3 regions of the Cytobacillus sp. FSL R7-0680 genome follow, and region 2 is predicted to be linked to each of the others. Evidence: riboswitches for the same ligand, from Rfam matches in the RefSeq annotation. Region 2 holds a riboswitch; each other region holds the start of a gene.
What was found. Region 2 has a riboswitch for S-adenosylmethionine ahead of MKY26_RS13425 (O-acetylhomoserine aminocarboxypropyltransferase/cysteine synthase family protein). Riboswitches for the same ligand answer to the same signal wherever they lie in the genome.

Region 1: it holds a riboswitch for S-adenosylmethionine, as region 2 does, so the genes downstream of both, MKY26_RS01530 (PLP-dependent aspartate aminotransferase family protein) here and MKY26_RS13425 (O-acetylhomoserine aminocarboxypropyltransferase/cysteine synthase family protein) in region 2, are expected to answer to the same signal.
Region 3: it holds a riboswitch for S-adenosylmethionine, as region 2 does, so the genes downstream of both, metE (5-methyltetrahydropteroyltriglutamate--homocysteine S-methyltransferase) here and MKY26_RS13425 (O-acetylhomoserine aminocarboxypropyltransferase/cysteine synthase family protein) in region 2, are expected to answer to the same signal.

The regions. Positions count from the first base shown of each region.
Region 1 covers NZ_JBBPAO010000001.1:293,062-299,400, reverse strand. Annotated here, with positions in the region: gene MKY26_RS01530 (PLP-dependent aspartate aminotransferase family protein) at 1-1,324, opposite strand, end outside; SAM riboswitch class I at 1,401-1,511, opposite strand; SAM riboswitch class I at 1,693-1,793, opposite strand; gene MKY26_RS01525 (NUDIX hydrolase) at 1,860-2,486, opposite strand; gene MKY26_RS01520 (MBL fold metallo-hydrolase) at 2,520-3,470, opposite strand; gene yhbH (sporulation protein YhbH) at 3,737-4,909, opposite strand; gene MKY26_RS01510 (hypothetical protein) at 5,218-5,382, opposite strand; gene MKY26_RS01505 (PrkA family serine protein kinase) at 5,447-6,339, opposite strand, start outside.
Region 2 covers NZ_JBBPAO010000001.1:2,694,509-2,700,847, reverse strand. Annotated here, with positions in the region: gene MKY26_RS13460 (acetyl-CoA C-acetyltransferase) at 1-187, shown strand, start outside; gene MKY26_RS13455 (acyl-CoA dehydrogenase family protein) at 401-2,185, shown strand; gene MKY26_RS13450 (arsenate reductase family protein) at 2,402-2,758, shown strand; gene gcvH (glycine cleavage system protein GcvH) at 2,845-3,228, shown strand; gene MKY26_RS13440 (toprim domain-containing protein) at 3,374-3,736, shown strand; gene MKY26_RS13435 (thioredoxin family protein) at 3,741-4,064, shown strand; gene MKY26_RS13430 (hypothetical protein) at 4,336-4,671, shown strand; SAM riboswitch class I at 4,760-4,865, shown strand; gene MKY26_RS13425 (O-acetylhomoserine aminocarboxypropyltransferase/cysteine synthase family protein) at 4,946-6,262, shown strand.
Region 3 covers NZ_JBBPAO010000001.1:3,725,335-3,731,673, reverse strand. Annotated here, with positions in the region: partial or broken gene MKY26_RS18640 (glycosyltransferase family 2 protein) at 1-1,062, opposite strand, end outside; gene MKY26_RS18635 (DNA-binding protein) at 1,345-1,632, shown strand; SAM riboswitch class I at 1,707-1,819, shown strand; cobalamin riboswitch at 1,873-2,052, shown strand; gene metE (5-methyltetrahydropteroyltriglutamate--homocysteine S-methyltransferase) at 2,201-4,501, shown strand; gene MKY26_RS18625 (hypothetical protein) at 4,522-4,812, opposite strand; gene MKY26_RS18620 (anti sigma factor C-terminal domain-containing protein) at 5,073-5,936, opposite strand; gene MKY26_RS18615 (RNA polymerase sigma factor) at 5,923-6,339, opposite strand, start outside.

The DNA of each region.
Region 1 (6,339 bases), 2.4 Mb from region 2:
CTGTTTCTCCTTTTTGTTCTCCCTTCGAAGAAATACCAGTCGCTTCATAGAAGGCTTGATCTAAGTCATTGGTTAAATCTCTAACCGATTCAATCCCAACTGATAAACGTATGAGTTCCTCACTTACACCGCTTTTAATTAAATCTTCTGCACTTAACTGTTGATGTGTGGTTGAAGCCGGATGAATAATGAGTGACTTCGCATCACCTACATTGGCTACATGAGACCACAATGCAATTGTATCTATCACTTTTTTACCCGCATCTCGGCCACCTTTAATACCGAAGTTCACAATGGAACCGAAGCCAGTGTTTAAATATTTCTTCGCGAGTTCATGCGCTGGATGCTCTGCTAAACCTGGATATGCGACCCAATCGACAGCTGGATGAGCGTTTAAGAAATGGGCTATCTTCGCTGCATTTTCCGTATGTTTCTCTATACGTAAATGGAGTGTTTCCAATCCTTGGAGTAAAAGAAATGCACTATGTGGGCTTAAAGATGACCCAAAATCGCGCAGCAACTGAACACGAAGTTTTGTACTAAAAGCGAGTGTACCAAACTCATTCGCATAAACAATACCGTTATAACTTGGATCTGGCTGAGTAAAACCAGGAAACTTATCATGATTCCAATTAAATCGTCCGCCATCAACTACAAGTCCGCCAATTGTTGTTCCATGACCACCAATCCATTTTGTTGCCGAATGAATGACAATATCTGCTCCCCATTGGATTGGTTTGCAAAGATAAGGTGAAGCGAAAGTATTATCAATAATAAGGGGAATATCATTATCATGAGCAATATTTGCAACTGCCTCTACATCTAGGACATGAAGACTTGGGTTCCCAATAATCTCTCCATATAAAGCCTTAGTTTTTGGCGTAATCGCTTTACGGTAATTCTCAGGGTCAGATCCATCAACAAAATGAACTTTAATCCCATATTTCGGAAGTGTTATGGCAAAAAGATTATATGTTCCACCATAAAGGTTCGACGCTGCAACAATCTCATCACCCGCTTGGGCAATATTCATAATTGAAAGAGCTATAGCTGCCATTCCAGATGAAGTCGCTACTGCCGCTACCCCATCTTCTAATAAAGCAATACGTTTTTCTAATACATCTACCGTTGGATTACCGATTCGTGAATAGATATTTCCCGTCTCATCTAATGAAAATAGGCTTTGCGCATGGTCTGTATTATGAAAAACATATGAACTTGTTTGATAAATAGGAACTGCACGAGATCCCGTTGTCGGGTCTGGTGATTGACCTCCATGTAATAAAATCGTCTCATCATCATAAGTGTTAAATTGATTCGTCATTATATACTCTCCTCTACTTTTTAGTCGGATGATTAAAATAAATAACCCCCTCTTCATAAGAAGAGGGGGTTGCCTCATCTTATCTTCCAGACATTTACTGCCTGCAGGATTTAGCACCTTTTCAAGCAATTGCTTGAAGGTTGCCGGACTTCATAGGGCCTGATCCCTCCGTCACTCTCGATAAGAAATATTTTATTTTTTAAAGCGTTAATACTTTAATTACAAATAGAATTATATCCAAAAAATGATTTGTCGTCAATATGAAATCTGAATATATTTTATATTCCAATAAAATATTAGCTCTATCACATAAAAAGCCCTTCTACCTAGAAGAGGCAGAAGGGCTTTGAATTAACGAGCTCACCTTCTCCTTATCTTTGGATAATATCCTCTGAAATTAGCACCATACAAAAGATTGCTGGTTGCCGAGGCTTCTCTGGGTCAGTCCCTCCGCCTCTCTGGATAAGAAGTTCATATTTATTTGTTTAACATCATATACCCTTTTATAGGGAATCGTCAATAACATTTTGAAAATTTATTTATTTTCATCCTGGATAAGCGTCAAAAAATGATACAGTATCTTAGCTGTTAACCCCCATATCACATGACCTTTATAAGTATAAAAAATTTCTTGCATCCTCCGCGTTTGCCATTTATATTTTTCCCCATTAGGAATGAGATGATAGGGAAAGCTACTATTAGGCTCTGGCTTCATCTCAATATAATGAATAGATGGTCCCTCTTTCAAAAAATAAGCAAGTGGTACTGTGAAAATTTGATCCACTTCCTCTGGATTTAGCTTAAGATCACTGATGCTCTCTATTGTGCCTACAAACGGATAAATCACTGTATCATAAGGTGTCACTACATAATCAAGTTCTGAAAAAACAGAGACTTCTCCAATTGGGATACCTAACTCTTCACTGGTCTCCCTTTTTGCCGTCTCTATTAAATCCACATCGTCTTGATCCATTTTCCCCCCAGGAAAGCAAATTTCCCCTGGCTGTCTTCTCATAGATAAAGACCGTACTTCAAACAAAATATGTATTTCTCTATCTTTTTCTATTAGGGGAAGAAGAACAGCGAATTTAACCAATCTGGAGCTACCCAATATATCTGATTGACGATGCTGTATCTCTGATCTTATTTCTTCCAAATCCATGTTAATTACCTCCAAACCACACGACTTAAATCTTTATTTCACTTTCTGCAATCTATCAATCATCCCCATTGTGCAGACATTTAAATCTAAGCCTATTAGCTTCTTATCCTCTGCACTAAGTTCAACATCGTGCGCTGTTAATAAATAATGTTTTACTTGTTCCAACAATTCCGATTGTATGGCTTCTTGCATTTTTATTATGTCATTTCCTTGGAGAAAAACGTCATCTGCAACTGAAGTAAATATAGGTAACCAATAACGAATTTGAGTAAAAACATCCTTTGGTTCAGGGCCCTCACCATAATGCCCAAAAAAGATATGTTGTGGTTGAAGTGATTCGATTTTTTCAACAGAAGATAACATCGCCTCTGGATTAAATTGATTAGGAGAAGTCGATGGCAGAACTAATGGATAACCTTTTCTTGCTATGTTAGGATAAAATACGCCAATTGTATCGCCAGTAAAGAAGCCATTACTTTTCGAATCATGGATTGAAAAGTGGTGCTTTGCATGGCCAGGGGTATCATAGAAAGTTAACAAACGCCCACCGATATCCAATGATTGTCCCTCTTCCATCGCGACTAATCTCTTCTCATCAATTGGCACAATCGGATTAAATAGTTGATCAAAATCATCGCCATATACCATTCTAGCACCAGCAATTAATTTACTAGGGTCAGCTAAATGCCGTTTACCTCTTGGATGAACATATACTTTTGCTTCTGGACATTGTTCTAAGAACAAACCAGTTCCCCCAGCATGGTCTAAATGTACATGAGTGACAATAATATGCTTGATGTCTTCAAGGTTAATGTTCAATTCCTGCATTCCTTCTATAAGATGGGGAATCGAAGGACTAGCACTTGTTTCAATCACTGTTAATTCTTCAGCACCTAATATATACGCCCCCGTACGCTCAGGTGTTTGTAAATCCATTAAATCAATCAGTTTAATATCATTACCTAAATCTTGAATTTTGTGCAAAGGAAACCCCTCCATATTACTCTTTATGAAAATTATGACATAAGTAGATGAAGAGAGCTACTTAAAAGAATTACAGATAAAAGTGCTCAAATCTACATAGGGCTAAGTCAGTTGAGCAAAAAAAAACACAGCATCAATCGCTGTGATATAACTAAAAAGCTCGATTGCTTTGTTCTCATCATTTTTCAAAACCTGCCTCCGAAACGCTCGTAAGTAAGCTATTACACTTCAGAACTTAGTTGCGAACCTTTCAAAACAGGCTCTCATTAAGCCAACTTTTCCTTCTGTTCTTGTTCTTTAAAAAAGCCTTTCATCGCATGGAATACATCAGCCTTCTGCTTTAAAATATAATAACGGAACAAATCATTTTTTATATTTTTGTATGCTGACATTAAAGTGGAATGGCGGTTATATTGATTCACTTCCCCGTAGCCAAACATACTTGATACTTTCATTAACTCTTCAACAAGTTTTACACATCTTGCATTATCTGAAGTTAAATTATCCCCATCTGAGAAATGGAATGGATATATATTATATCTGACTGGGTTATACTTTTGATCAATTAACTCCAATGCTTTACGATAAGCAGACGAACAGATTGTGCCGCCACTTTCTCCTTTAGAAAAGAAATCTTCTTCTGATACTACCTTTGCTTCTGTATGATGCGCAATAAATTCAATTTCTACCGTTTCATATTTCGTTCGTAAAAACCGAGTCATCCAAAAGAAGAAACTTCTCGCCATATATTTCTCCCAGATACCCATCGAACCACTTGTATCCATCATTGCTAGCACAACTGCTTTCGATTCAGGCTTCACGACTTCATTCCAAGTCTTGAACTTTAAGTCTTCTTGATAAATGGGGTGAAAAGCTGATTTCCCGTGCATCGCATTTCGCTTAAAAGCTGACATCATTGTTCTCTTTTTATCTATATTCCCCATAAGACCAGTTTTGCGAATATCATTAAATTCAATATTCTCAACGACAATTTGATCTTGTTCCTTTTTCTTTAAGTTCGGTAGCTCCAATTGTTTAAATAACGCTTCCTCAATTTCCATTAAAGAGACTTCTGCTTCAAAGTAATCCTCACCCGCTTGATCCCCTGCACCTTGCCCTTTACCTTGCCCTTTCTGACCTGACCCATCTCTCGCTACTACATCACCAACTTGACTATCGCCATCACCTTGACCGACATGCTTATTCTTATCATAATTGTAGCGAATTTTATATTCATCTAAGGAACGAATCGGTATTTTAACGACATCACGACCATTGGACATGACAATGTTTTCTTCTGTAATCAGGTCAGGTAAATTGTTTCTGATGGCATCCTGTACTTTTTCTTGATGGCGTTGTTGATCATCATGCCCTTTACGATGGAGGGACCAATCTTCCTGTGACACGACAAACTGATGGTTTTGATTTTTTTCGGTCATTCTCATTTGCCCTCCTTTTTTGTTTATAAAAAACTTTAAGGATTTTACGGAATTCATTCACATATCTCACCCAAAAACATACAATATGACGAGTGTCCATTGCTAACCTGAAAATATTTACTTATAGCTAGGTTCAAAAAATGTTGATTACTCTATCCTATGCTTTAAAACAGAATTATTTACATATTATTTAGACAATTATTAAAGTTGGGCGATTACTATCTATCATCCATCGTTCAACTAATACAAAATATGAATATAATGAAAAAAGCAATGGGGTCCATTGCTTTTTTCATTGTTTGTAGCTTTTATGATTTTTGCTTACCGACTTCCTGTTTAGGATCAGGTGTTTTTTGCATTTCTTTCAATTCTTCTTTCGATTTCATTTGTTCCATTTCTTTTCCAAGAGTTTCTATTTCTTCTTCATTGCTTGCCATTGAGCTATTTTCCGGTACTTTTTCTTCTTTTGACATTATTCGTCACCTCTATTGTTTAAATACCCTATTTCTGTCTTTTTTAAACAATAGACTGGACGGTTTACCTATTTAATAGACTACCCACATAACGAAGTAAATCATTTGCAGATGTGGAATTATAGCCATGTTCATCAATAAGACGTGCGACTACTTCATTAATCTTCTTCAATTGTTGTTCATCCGGTGTTTTTGAAGAAGTTGTAATTTTGACGACATCCTTTAAGTCAGCAAATAATTTCTTTTGAATAGCTTCACGCAGGCGATCATGCGAATTATAATCAAATCGTTTACCTTTTCTAGCATAAGCACTAATACGAATGAGAATTTCTTCACGAAATGCTTTTTTAGCATTTTCTGAAATCCCGATTTGCTCCTCAATCGAGCGCATTAGTTTTTCATCTGGATTGATTTCTTCTCCAGTAAGTGGGTCTCTTAGTTTAGCCTTATTGCAATAAGCCTCAACATTATCAAGGTAATTCTCCATTAATGTTTTCGCTGATTCTTCATAAGAGTAAACAAATGCCTTTTGCACTTCTTTCTTCGCAATTTCATCGTATTCTTTTCGAGCAAGTGAAATAAAGTTCAAATATCGTTCTTTCAGTTCAGCAGTAATGGATGGATGTTGATCTAATCCCTCTTTTAATGACCTTAATACATCTAAGGCATTAATCGACGTCATCTCTTTACGAATGATGGTAGAGGAAATGCGATTGATTACGTAACGGGGATCGATGCCACTCATTCCCTCATCTGCATGTTCTTTTTTCATTTCTTCTACGTCTGCACGATTAAAACCTTCTACACTTTCACCATCGTATAAACGCATCTTCTTAACTAAGTCAATATCGCCTTTTTTCGGATCCTTCATTCTTGTTAATATTGTAAACATAGCAGCAACTTTTAATGTATGGGGAGCAATATGAACATCTGACACATCACTTTCAAAAATCATTT
Region 2 (6,339 bases):
GTTGGATGAAGAAAAAGTGAATGTTAACGGGGGAGCTATTGCTTTAGGGCATCCACTTGGGTGTACTGGGGCTAAGCTAACACTATCATTAATTCATGAAATGAAGCGTAGAAACGAGCAATTTGGTGTTGTAACGATGTGCATTGGTGGCGGAATGGGTGCCGCAGGTGTGTTTGAACTTCTTTAAAAACGACTAAGTTCGTTTTTTAAACCAATAGTGTTATAGAGTGGAAGACACTCGACTCCTGCGGTTAATAGATCAAAGAAATCTGAGCCCTGAAAAAAGTGAGTGTCTGATGCGCAATGAACCGAAGTGAAAGTTCTATTTAACTACCTTTGAAAAAACAATGTTAACAAAAACTGCAAAAAGCATAAAGAATGAAGATGGAGGATGATGAACGTGTCAAATCAAACTGAAAAATTTATTAAAGGTGGAAGCTTTTTAATTGAAGATATTTCTTATGAAAATATGTACACACCAGAGGATTTTAGCGAAGAACAAATCATGATTGCGAAAACAACAGAAGATTATGTGACAAATGAAGTGGTCCCTCAAGTGGATTATTTAGAACAGCATGAATTCGATCGCTCTGTAAAACTATTGAAAAAAGCTGGTGACTTGGGCTTACTTGGTACAGATGTGCCAGAGGAATACGGTGGACTCGGTTTAGATAAGGTAAGTTCAGCACTTATCGCTGAAAAAATGTCACGTGTCGGTGGTTTCTCTATCTCACACGGTGCCCATGTAGGTATTGGTTCTCTTCCAATTGTATTGTTCGGGAATGAAGAGCAAAAGCAAAAATACTTACCGGTGCTTGCGACAGGCGAAAAATTAGCTGCCTATGCACTAACAGAACCAAGTTCAGGATCTGATGCATTAGGAGCAAAAACAACTGCTAAATTAAACGCAGAAGGCACACATTATTTATTAAATGGGGAAAAACAATGGATTACGAATGCTGGGTTTGCCGATGTGTTCGTTGTTTATGCCAAAATAAACGGTGACCAATTCACAGCTTTTATTGTTGAAAGAGAATATCCGGGTGTATCAACAGGTGCTGAAGAAAAGAAAATGGGTATTAAGAGCTCGTCTACAAGAACACTTATTTTAGAAGATGCACAAGTACCAGTTGAAAATGTACTAGGTGAAATTGGTCGTGGTCATGTCATTGCCTTTAACATTTTGAATATTGGTCGTTACAAACTTGGTGTAGGTGCAGTAGGTGGTTCTAAGCATGCCTTTAAATTAGGGGTAACTTACGCTAACCAACGTCAACAATTCAGTACGCCTATTTCTTCTTTTAATTTAACGAAGGAAAAATTCGGAACAATGGCAAGTAAAATTTATGCAGCTGAAAGCTCCGTTTACCGTACAGTGGGTCTATTTGATGACAGAATGAGTCAATTGAGTGATGAAGAAGTCAAAGACGGTAAAGAAGTAGCGAAGTCTATTGCTGAATATGCAATAGAATGCTCACTTAATAAGTTCTTCTCTACCGAAGTTCTAGATTATGTAGTTGATGAGGCAGTTCAATTACATGGTGGTTATGGCTTTATGGCAGAATATGAAGTAGAAAGAGCTTACCGTGATTCTAGAATCAATCGAATCTTCGAAGGAACAAACGAAATCAACCGTCTTTTAGTACCAGGAACGTATGTTAGAAAAGCAATGAAAGGTGAACTGCCTTTATTCGAAAAAGCAATGGCACTTCAAGAGGAATTGATGATGATGATGCCAGAAGAGCCAGGTTCTGAAGCATTAGAGCAAGAGAAATATCTTGTAAAGAACGCTAAGAAAATCGCATTACTTGCAGCAGGTTTATGTGCACAAAAATACGGAAAAGCTTTGGATAAAGAGCAAGAAGTTCTTGTGAATATTGCTGATCTGGTTTCTTACGCCTATTCTATGGAATCTACTGTTCTTCGTACTGAAAAAGCCATTGTAAAAGACGGAGTAGCAAAAGCTGAGCAAAAGCTATTATACACACAAATTTTCTGCCAAGAAGCATTTAATCAAATTGAGTTGATTGCGAAAGAAACTTTAGTAGGTGTGGAAGAAGGCGATACATTACGAATGATGCTTTCAGCGCTTAAGAAGTTTACGAGACATACTCCAACAAATGTAATTGCGAAAAAACGTCAAGCGGCTGAGAAAATTATTGAAGCTGAAAGGTTTGTAGTATAATATTTATCTTGAATAAAGTGAAGGAAAGTAACCTATTTACTTCCTCCATTTGCGAAGTTTATGACTTGAGGCTCAAGAACAAATTTGGGCCTCTTTGTTTTGTTTTTAATATGATAATAATTACAATTCTTCGTTATGAAAATAAAAAGAAATATGTTATGCTAATGAAACGATAGTATTCATGAATATAGGTATGATAAAATAGGTGGTGAAAACATGGCACTTACTTTCTATTGGTATCCTAAATGTGGTACTTGCCGAAAAGCGAAAAAATGGCTAGATGAACATGAAATAGCCTATGATGCAATACATATAGTGGAAAATCCTCCATCCCGCAAGGAATTAGAAGATCTTTACAAAAAGAGTGGGTTAGAGCTAAAAAAATTTTTCAACACAAGCGGTCAAAAGTATCGTGAGTTAGGATTAAAAGACCGAGTGAAAACGGCCTCAGAGTCGGAACTGTTAGATTTATTAGCATCGGATGGAATGTTAATTAAACGTCCATTAACAACGGATGGTACGAAAGTAACAGTCGGATTTAAAGAGCTAGAATTTGAACAAAATTGGCTGTAAATGGTGGATGCGCTTTATACGTTTTAAACGATCGTTTATTCGGTCATTAAAATAAACAATTTCCTAAATTAATGGAGGTATGAAACATGAGCACACCTAAAGAATTACGTTATTCAGAAGAACACGAGTGGGTAAAAACAGAAGGAGATAAAGTTCGTATTGGTATTACATACTTTGCTCAATCAGAACTTGGAGATATCGTATTTGTTGAGCTTCCAGAAGTAGGAGATGAAGTAACTGCTGATGAACCGTTTGGTAGCGTAGAATCTGTTAAAACAGTTTCTGAGTTATATGCACCAATTAGTGGTAAAATCGTTGAGATTAACGAAGAACTTAGCGATAGTCCAGAATTTGTGAATGAATCTCCTTACGAGAAAGCATGGATGATTGTTGTTGAGCCATCCGATGCAAGTGAAATTGACAAGCTAATGACAGCTGAACAATATGAAGAAATGACAAAAGAAGATTAATTGTAGTTAAATAAAGAAGGTCAAATCATTAAATGGTTTGACCTTTTTCTAAATTTCTATATAGACATACCAGATGAGTGCTGAAAAGTTTTCAAATGTAAAAAGGCTTACTATTATAAAATATATAAATGATATATATTAGGTGATGAGCATGCATATAGAACATGGCAATAAAGTGATTATTGTTGAAGGTAAATCTGACAAACGAAAAGTGAAAGGACTAATCAGAGAACCTGTAGAGATCTTATGTACAAATGGAACGATTGGCACTTCGAAGTTGGATGAATTAATTGATTATTTAATTGGGAAGGAAGTCTATATATTAGTCGATGCTGACGCATCAGGAGAAAAACTTCGTAAACAATTTAAGAGAGAGTTACCAGAGGCAGAGCATATCTATATTGATAAAATGTATCGTGAAGTCGAGGCGGCACCTGCGCATCATTTAGCTACAGCCTTAATAAGTGCAAATATAGATATATATACCGAGTATTTAGATAAAGGATGATAACATGATTGACTGGTCAAACAATGACTTAAATGATTTGATCGCAAGGAAGCAATCCGGCTTATTTTATTTATTTACTCCTATGTGTGGGACATGTCAAGTTGCCGGGAAAATGCTAACAATTACTGAGCAACTGTTGCAGAACCTTCCTATAGGTAAAGCCGACCTGAATTTTTTGCCAGCAGTGGCAGAAAAGTATGAAATTGAAAGTGTACCGTGTTTACTTGTGTTTAAAAAAGGAGAGTTAGTTGATAAGCTTTATGCTTTCCATTCAGTACCTTATTTACTTGAACAAATTCAATCATATGAATTACAGTCTCAATTTTAAAACCACTTATTGTTTAGGAATAAGTGGTTTTCTTATGCTTTTAATCAAGGGGGGTTGCGTAAATGTTTAATTACACCCCTCACTCATTCTAGGCAGATGAATCGATGGGATATTTCTTTTTTCTGTCGATAAGTCTAGCTTTTGACATATTTCTCGGGAAATAGGTTGTGAACATTGTTGGAAATAAATGTTCTGTCAGTTAAAGTCGATAGTTAGGAGAAGGAAATCATTTCTTGGAACAGAATTATAGAATATAAGACGCGGGCTGGGGGTGGTTTCAATAGAGGAACTCATTTATCATTTTAATCAATCTTTAAGAGTAAATGATCATATTTTAATGATGTTAAAGGAACCTATAAGGATTCGAGTAGAATTAGAACAAAATCTAATGTATTTGACATTAGACCGTAAAAGGCTGCTAATTAAACATACTCGCCCATTGAAAAATTATCATATAAACATTCAAACTACTGCTGACCACTTTCATTCTTTGCTTCAAGGGCGTACGAGTCTAAAGAAACAAGTGGATGAAAAGCATATCATCCTTAAGTCGACTTTTAGACAATTATTAAAATTAGATGCCATTTTCGTATTAAATCAAAAATAATCATAAATACATCAAATGTCCTAAAAAAAGATTGACTTCCCAAAAAAAGGTTGTTATTCTATCCTTAGAATAATTAGAAAATTAAATATTCTTATCGAGAGTGGTGGAGGGACTGGCCCTATGAAACCCGGCAACCGGTTGTTTGATACACGGTGCTAATTCCAGCAGAGCATAAAAGCTCTGGTAGATAAGAAGAGATGATAAACCCTCTTCTTTGTGAAGAGGGTTTTTGGTCGTCTTTTCTTTCCAATTTAAAAAAGAGGAGAGATGTAAAATGGCAGAAAAAGAAAAGCAACTTCGATTTGAAACAATTGGTGTTCATGGTGGGCTAAAACCTGATCCAGTAACAGGGGCAAGAGCGGTCCCAATCTATCAAAATAATGCTTATCAATTCCAGAATACAGAGCATGCGCAAGACTTATTTGGCTTAAAAGAAACAGGATATATTTATTCTCGTATTCATAATCCAACGGTTACTGTGTTTGAGGAAAGAGTTGCATTGTTAGAAGGGGGAACAGGCGCATTAGCATTAGCAAGCGGGCAAGCAGCCATTTACTTAGCTCTTCTTAATATTGTTCAAGCGGGTGATGAAATTGTAGCTGCCTCTAATTTATATGGAGGTACATATAATTTATTTACAGTCACTTTACCAAAGTACGGCATCAACGTTAGGCTTATCGATATTAATAATGAAGAGGAACTACGAGCAGCAATCAATGAGAAGACACGAGCTGTATTTGCCGAAACCATTGGTAACCCGAGTTTACAAGTACTAGATATTGAAACAGTTTCAAATATCGCCCATGAACATGGTGTGCCGTTAGTGGTTGATAACACATTTGCAACTCCTTATCTATGTCGGCCGATTGAGCATGGCGCAGATATTGTTGTTCATTCTGCTACGAAATGGTTACTTGGGAATGGGACGACAATGGGGGGGATCATTGTTGACGGTGGTAAATTTGATTGGAACTCAGAGAAGTATCCAGGATTAAGTCAGCCGGATACAAGCTATAACGATTTAGTATATAGTGAGGCACTTGGCCCTGTAGCATATATTACTAAAGCGAGAGTGCAGCTTCTAAGAGATTTAGGTCCAGCACTAAGTGCACAAAGCGCCTTCCAATTTACGTTAGGTTTAGAAACGTTAACGGTTCGAATGAAAGAACATATTGCTAATACGAAAAAAATTGTGCAATATTTAAATAATCACTCTGCTGTTAATTGGGTACTTTATCCGGGCGATGACAACCATCCTAATAAAGAATTAGCAGACAAATATTTATCTAAAGGTGCAGGGGCAGTTGTCGTTTTTGGCATATCTGGTGGGCGTGAAGCAGGTGCGAAGGTTATTAATTCGGTTGAGCTGTTCGCACATGTAGCGAATGTAGGTGATGCAAAAAGTCTTATTATACATCCAGCAAGCACAACGCATCAACAACTTAATCAAGATGGGTTAAAACAAGCAGGTGTACCTGAAGACTTAATCCGATTATCAATTGGAATTGAAAATGTAGAAGATTTGATCGATGATCTTGAATCTGCTATTGAAGCGGCAACCGGTATTGCTTCATTAAATATAAGGGTCTAACAACTATTATTTCAGATTTGACACCTACTTCAATGACATGATACTATTACACAGGTACACAAAAAAATTCAATATAT
Region 3 (6,339 bases), 1.0 Mb from region 2:
AGGGGTTAAATCTTCTGCTTTGATAACAAAATCACTATCTAAGAACAAACAGATATCTCCTGTACTGTGAAGCCCACCAATCGCTCTTGGAATGTTATGTCCGAGTGCCTGGTCAAACGCAATCACTTTCACACCTGACTTTTCTACCTTTTCCTTTGTTCGTTCATCTGCTCCATTTAACACAACAATGATTTCATCAATGCCTGCCTTCTTTACCTCAGCAATCACTTCAGCAATCGTATCCGGCTCCTTCCCTACAGGAATAATCGCACTATACTTCGCTCGTTTCTCTTCCTTTACCGAAAAGGCTTGTACATATTCCTTAAAAGATTGCCGATTTCGCCTGCCATCGTTTAAACCACCGCGATATCCTCTCTCTTCAATCAGTTGGGCCACTGCACGTAAATGGTCACCAATTATTAAACTTGTTGAAAATGAAAAAGAGGAGCCCGTAATCTTCTGTTGATGTTTCGGTCGAATCTTATTTGTAGCAATCACATCAATGGCTACTGGTGCACTCATCTTTAATTCTTTCATCACAGCTATACTATGAGCTAATGGCGGACAAGCTAAATTCTCCCAACCAATTGTATCAAGCGCTGATTTTTTCATCACATGAGGAACAGCGACTAAGGAATTAACGGATAACTCACCTTTACCTAAAAAATGATTAAGAGAGAACTTTGATACTGCTGTCGGATGTGGTCTAATGGGGCGCTTCATTGTCCAGCTTAAATCATTTAGGGCAATATCAGCCCCATCCCGAATGCCATCAAGCAGTGCTTGTAGCTCCTGAGCTCTAACGACAATATCACCATCAATAAAAAGAAGCGTATCCCCTTTTGCCTCCCTTGCACCAATTGCTCGTCCAATATCCACCCCTAGAGGTTCTTTATAAACAAGCTTTCTACATTCAAATGCTTCCGCTATTTTCTCCGATCCATCTGTTGAACCATTCAAAACAGCGATGATTTCATATGGCTCAATCTTCACTAACTCTTCTAAAACGGCTGACAACGTAGATTCTTCATTCTGAATGGGAATAATAACAGATAGATTCATAACACTTCACTTCTCTCCTTCAGCAAAATTAATAGTCTCCTTTGTGCTAACTATAGCCTTTTCCATCACAAACCCGAGAAAAACACTAAGTAATATCAATATATACAGCTTGGCCAATTTTGTTCTCGGACAAGTATACAATCTATGAAAGATGGTGCGATAGACAGGGTAGATTGGTTTAATTATGGGGGCATTGATCCGATTCGGCACTAAAAAATATATTATTACTATTCGTTAGGAGATGTTAAAGTAGATATATATGTATTTAAGGGGGAGTACAAATTGGAATTCGAGTTGAATTTTATTTGGATTGCCGTCGGTTTAGCATTACTTGGCTATTTCATAGGCAATGGGTTGAAGCAATTTAGTAGTAAAAATGAAGGTAATATGAATCATTTACTTGTGGAGCAAAGCCACCTTCATCTTTACTTTTATTTAAGTGAAGCAGACATGAAGGATCTATTACAGAAGCATCCTCACGCACCAAAAGTCATTCTTAATGGCAAGCATTATTACCATCTACATAAATTTCGCAAGTGGCTTGAATCTGATGATATATATCACTCATGAAGAATTTATTTTGACAGCTTCCATTTATTATGCTAATCTATCTGTAAAATTCAAAATATTATAAATATGTAATTCTCTTATTCAGAGAGGTGGAGGGACTGGCCCGATGAAACCCAGCAACCTTTAACAATTATTTGTTAAAAAGGTGCTAATTCCTGCAAAGTGTAATAGCTTTGGCAAATAAGAGAGGATAAAGACCTCTCTATTTTTAATTAGAGAGGTCTTTTGTATTTTCAAAACTTAATAACAAAGGCAACAGATGCATGATTGCTTAAAAGGGAAGCCCGGTGGAATGCCGGCACGGTCCCGCCACTGTGAAGGAGAGCGACTTATCATTGACCACTATTTCATAATAGAAATGGGAAGGGATAACGAGCGATAATCCGAAGTCAGGAGACCTGTCTGTTGTTTGCACTTAGACTCTACGGATGCATAGAGAGGAGTGATGAATACGTGTTGAGCAAATCAAATGGTCTCAACTCTAGTTAATATTGCGTATGAATCTCTCATTTAATAATAAATAGAGAGATTTTTTGTTGAGAAAATACAATCTAAAGGAGTGTTTAAATTGACTGAAGTAAAAAGTTCAAATGTAGGTTATCCAAGAATTGGCGAGAAGCGGGAGTGGAAGAAAGCTCTAGAACAATTTTGGAGTGGTAAGTTGAATAAAGAGACTTTTCTGCAACAAATGGAAGTCATTCGTTTATCCTCTCTCGAGAAGCAAAAACAACTTGGCGTTGATCTCATCCCGGTTGGCGATTTCACACTGTATGATCATGTCCTTGATACAGCTGTGATGTTTGGACTTGTTCCTGAGCGTTTTACATACAGAGGTGGGAAAGTTGATATCGAAACGTATTTTGATATTGCCAGAGGGAACAAAGATGCCGTGGCAGCTGAAATGACCAAATGGTTTAACACAAACTATCACTACATCGTGCCAGAACTCAACAACCTCACGCCAACACTTGCTGAAAACCGGCCACTTGCCTTTTATAAAGAAGGAAAAGAGAAGCTTGAAATCGACGGGAAACCGGTTATCTTGGGCCCGATTACGTTTGTGAAATTATCAAAAGGCTATAAAGAAAGTGAATTCAAATCAATCGTCAATCAATTCGTTCCTCTTTATGCACAAATTTTAAAAGAATTACAGCAAGAAGGTGCCTTGTGGGTACAAATCGATGAACCTATTTTAGCAACTACCCTCACAGAAGAAGACATCTCACTCTATCAAGCAGTTTACCAAACATTACACGAGGCAGCACCACAGATAAATATCATTTTACAAACGTATTTTGAAAGCATCACTTATTATGAAGCTGTTACCTCTTTACCTGTGCAAGCGATCGGCCTTGATTTCGTCCATGATGCAGGTCAAAACCTCGCTTCCTTACAAAAATTCGGCTTCCCAAGTGATAAAGTATTAGCTGCAGGTGTCATCGATGGCCGTAATATATGGGGCGCCAAACTTGATAATAAGCTCTCTCTTATAGAAGAAATTACAGAAATAGTTCCGAAAGATCGCTTAATCATCCAGCCTTCATCCAGCTTATTGCATGTACCCGTTTCAGTCAAAATTGAAGAAACACTTGATCATACATTAAAGACCGCACTCGCCTTTGCTGATGAAAAATTACAAGAAATCGTAGTGCTAACGAAAGGAATAAGAGAAGGAAGAGAGGAAATCCAAGATGAGATAAACGAGAGACGAACTGCTATCGAGGCACTAAATCAATCTTCTATTAGAAACAATCAACAAGTACAAACAGCCATTCAAAACTTACCATCATCACTAGCAGAGCGCGAAGCACCTTATTCTGTTCGTCAAGCAACACAAAAAACATCCTTCCAACTACCACTCCTACCTACAACAACGATTGGAAGCTTCCCACAAACACAGGAAGTGAGAAGAAATCGTTTAAAATGGCGTAAAGGAGAGTTAACTGCTACTGACTATCAAACATATATCAAAACGGAAATTAAAAAGTGGATTGATATTCAAGAAGAGCTAGGCCTTGATGTGTTTGTTCATGGCGAATTCGAGCGCACAGATATGGTCGAATACTTCGGTGAAAAATTAGCCGGATTCCAATTCACAAAATTCGGTTGGGTGCAGTCTTATGGCTCTCGTTGTGTCAAACCACCACTCATTTATGGAGATGTCTCATTTGAACAGCCAATGACAGTTACAGAAACAGTCTATGCCCAGTCCTTAACAGATCACCCGGTAAAAGGTATGCTCACTGGTCCGATTACGATTTTAAACTGGTCATTTGTCCGCGACGATATCCCTCGTTACGAAGTCGCAAACCAAATTGCCCTTGCCCTTCGAGAAGAAGTAGAAACACTAGAAGCAAATGGTATCCGGATGATTCAAGTAGACGAACCAGCCATTCGTGAAGGATTACCACTCAAACAAGAGAAGTGGGAAGATTATCTGAACGCTGCTGTTTATGCTTTTAGACTAGCCACCACTTCAGTCAGAAATGAAACACAAATTCATACGCATATGTGCTACTCCGATTTCGAAGACATTATCTCAAGCATTCAAGCACTCGACGCTGATGTCATCTCCATTGAAACATCAAGAAGCCACGGCGAACTCATTCACTCATTTGAAGAAAGCACCTACGAACAAGGTATCGGCTTAGGTGTATATGACATTCACAGCCCTCGGGTGCCACAACTCGACGAACTAACGAAAAACATCGATCGTGCCTTACAAGTACTAGACCCACAACTTTTCTGGATTAACCCTGACTGCGGCCTCAAAACAAGAGGCATTGACGAAACCGTCGCAGCCCTAACAGTCATGGTGCAAGCTGCCAAACTCTCGCGGGAAAAATTACTTGTAAAAAAAGGAAAATAAACAAACAGAAATCCGAACGATTATACATTCGTTCGGATTTCCTCGTTTAATAGTACAGTGTTTAGTTTCTTATCCATCTTCTTCTGATAAGAACCATGGTTAAATCTCTTTTCGTTAAATTCACCAATCACATTCCGTACCCGGACATTATGGATGATTAAGTTGCGATAAATCTCATTCTGCAAATAAGCATTAAACCAACTATAATCCTTTAACTTCCGCAGATTATTCGTCACATCTGCTTGCGTGACTTGTGTAATAAAAGGGGCGAAAGAAATAATACTTATCATATTTAGGAACAGTTTTTTCATAGTGGGTGCATCCTCTCTTATTTATTCAGATTACTGTTGGTTGGGTATTTGTACCTTTTCGTTTACCAAATCAGAGATGATACTACGTCAAAACCAGTTCACATTCGCACTCAAAAAACGAACACCACTACAATCAAAACGACGAGGAGAAGCTCTAGACCATTTGCGGCCTCATCTTGCTTATTTTCATTAATTTTCTTCCGATATAACCTTTGTATCTTTCATTTGTAATTGTTATTCATACGAGTACCCCTTTTATCCTAATATTTATCAATCGTTACCCCTAAAACTGATGCCCTAATGATACTTATATCTCTAAACCTTTCCAACTCCTCTGGTGTGCCGCTTATCATGGCTCCACTAATTAGCGTTTCTGATTCATCGTTATAATAAGGATCGTCTTCTGAAACACCATATCCATAAGCGTTATCACCATTCAACACATGATGCAGGTCAGGATCTCCTTCTGTTGGTTTCGGTGTGTGCTCATTAACCCATAACCAGTCGATATTCTCCACACCCATGATATTACCCAATTCTTTAGGAGTCATCGGTTCATCAAATGATATTGCTACTTCTACTAATGTGTTTTTGGCGAGTCCTACAGCTATATCAATTTCCTGAGGTAAATAACTGTAGTTGATTCGAGGGTAATAAAAATCAACAATACGCTCATTATTCATTTGGTTGTACCGAACAACCCTTTTAGTTTCTTCATCTACCTTATTTCCTTCAGTTAAACCGCTCTCTCGACTAACAAGCTTTATTCTACCTATCGCTGGATATTCATTTGTCTCTTTATTCCAAACAAATTGTCTTCCTCCAATTTCCTTAAAATAGACCGTCTCACCAATGGCGCTAAAGAGATTATAATGAAAGGTAGTATTATGGCTGATAATACCTGCTCCTTTCGACCAACTGTTTAAATCCTCATCCATACCACTTTCTATTTTTTTATTGATAAGATATTGAACACCACTAAAAACTAAGAAGATTAAAATAAGAACGGATATCGTAGAAATTAAAAAATATAAGCCAAATTGCTTCCATCTTGCCTTTCTTACTGAACGCCGGAATAGTGAATCACTAATAAAATCCATTTCATCCTTTTTATGATTCGTCATCACGTGCCTCCTCCAAACACTTCAATAATTTCTTTCGAGCGCGGTATAAATTAATCTTCACAGCGCCAATGCTTATCCCCAAAATGATAGCTATCTCCTCATATGTGAAATTTGATTGATATTTTAATAGTAGAATCTCTGCATAAAAAGGTTTTAACTGATTGAGTATACTAGACAATTCTCTCGCACGTTCTTTTGAGATAACTAGCGCCTCGGGGGTTTCCGTACTTTCCGGCTCACCACTATGTTCATCTAAATTAAAGTGGTATTTCTTATTTTTGCGACATTGGTCATAATGGTAATTCAATGCCACACGAATTAACCAACTTCGTACCTTTGATGAACGAATCGTGTCAGATAATTTGATATACTTAAGCGCTGTTTCTTGCACAGCATCTTGAGC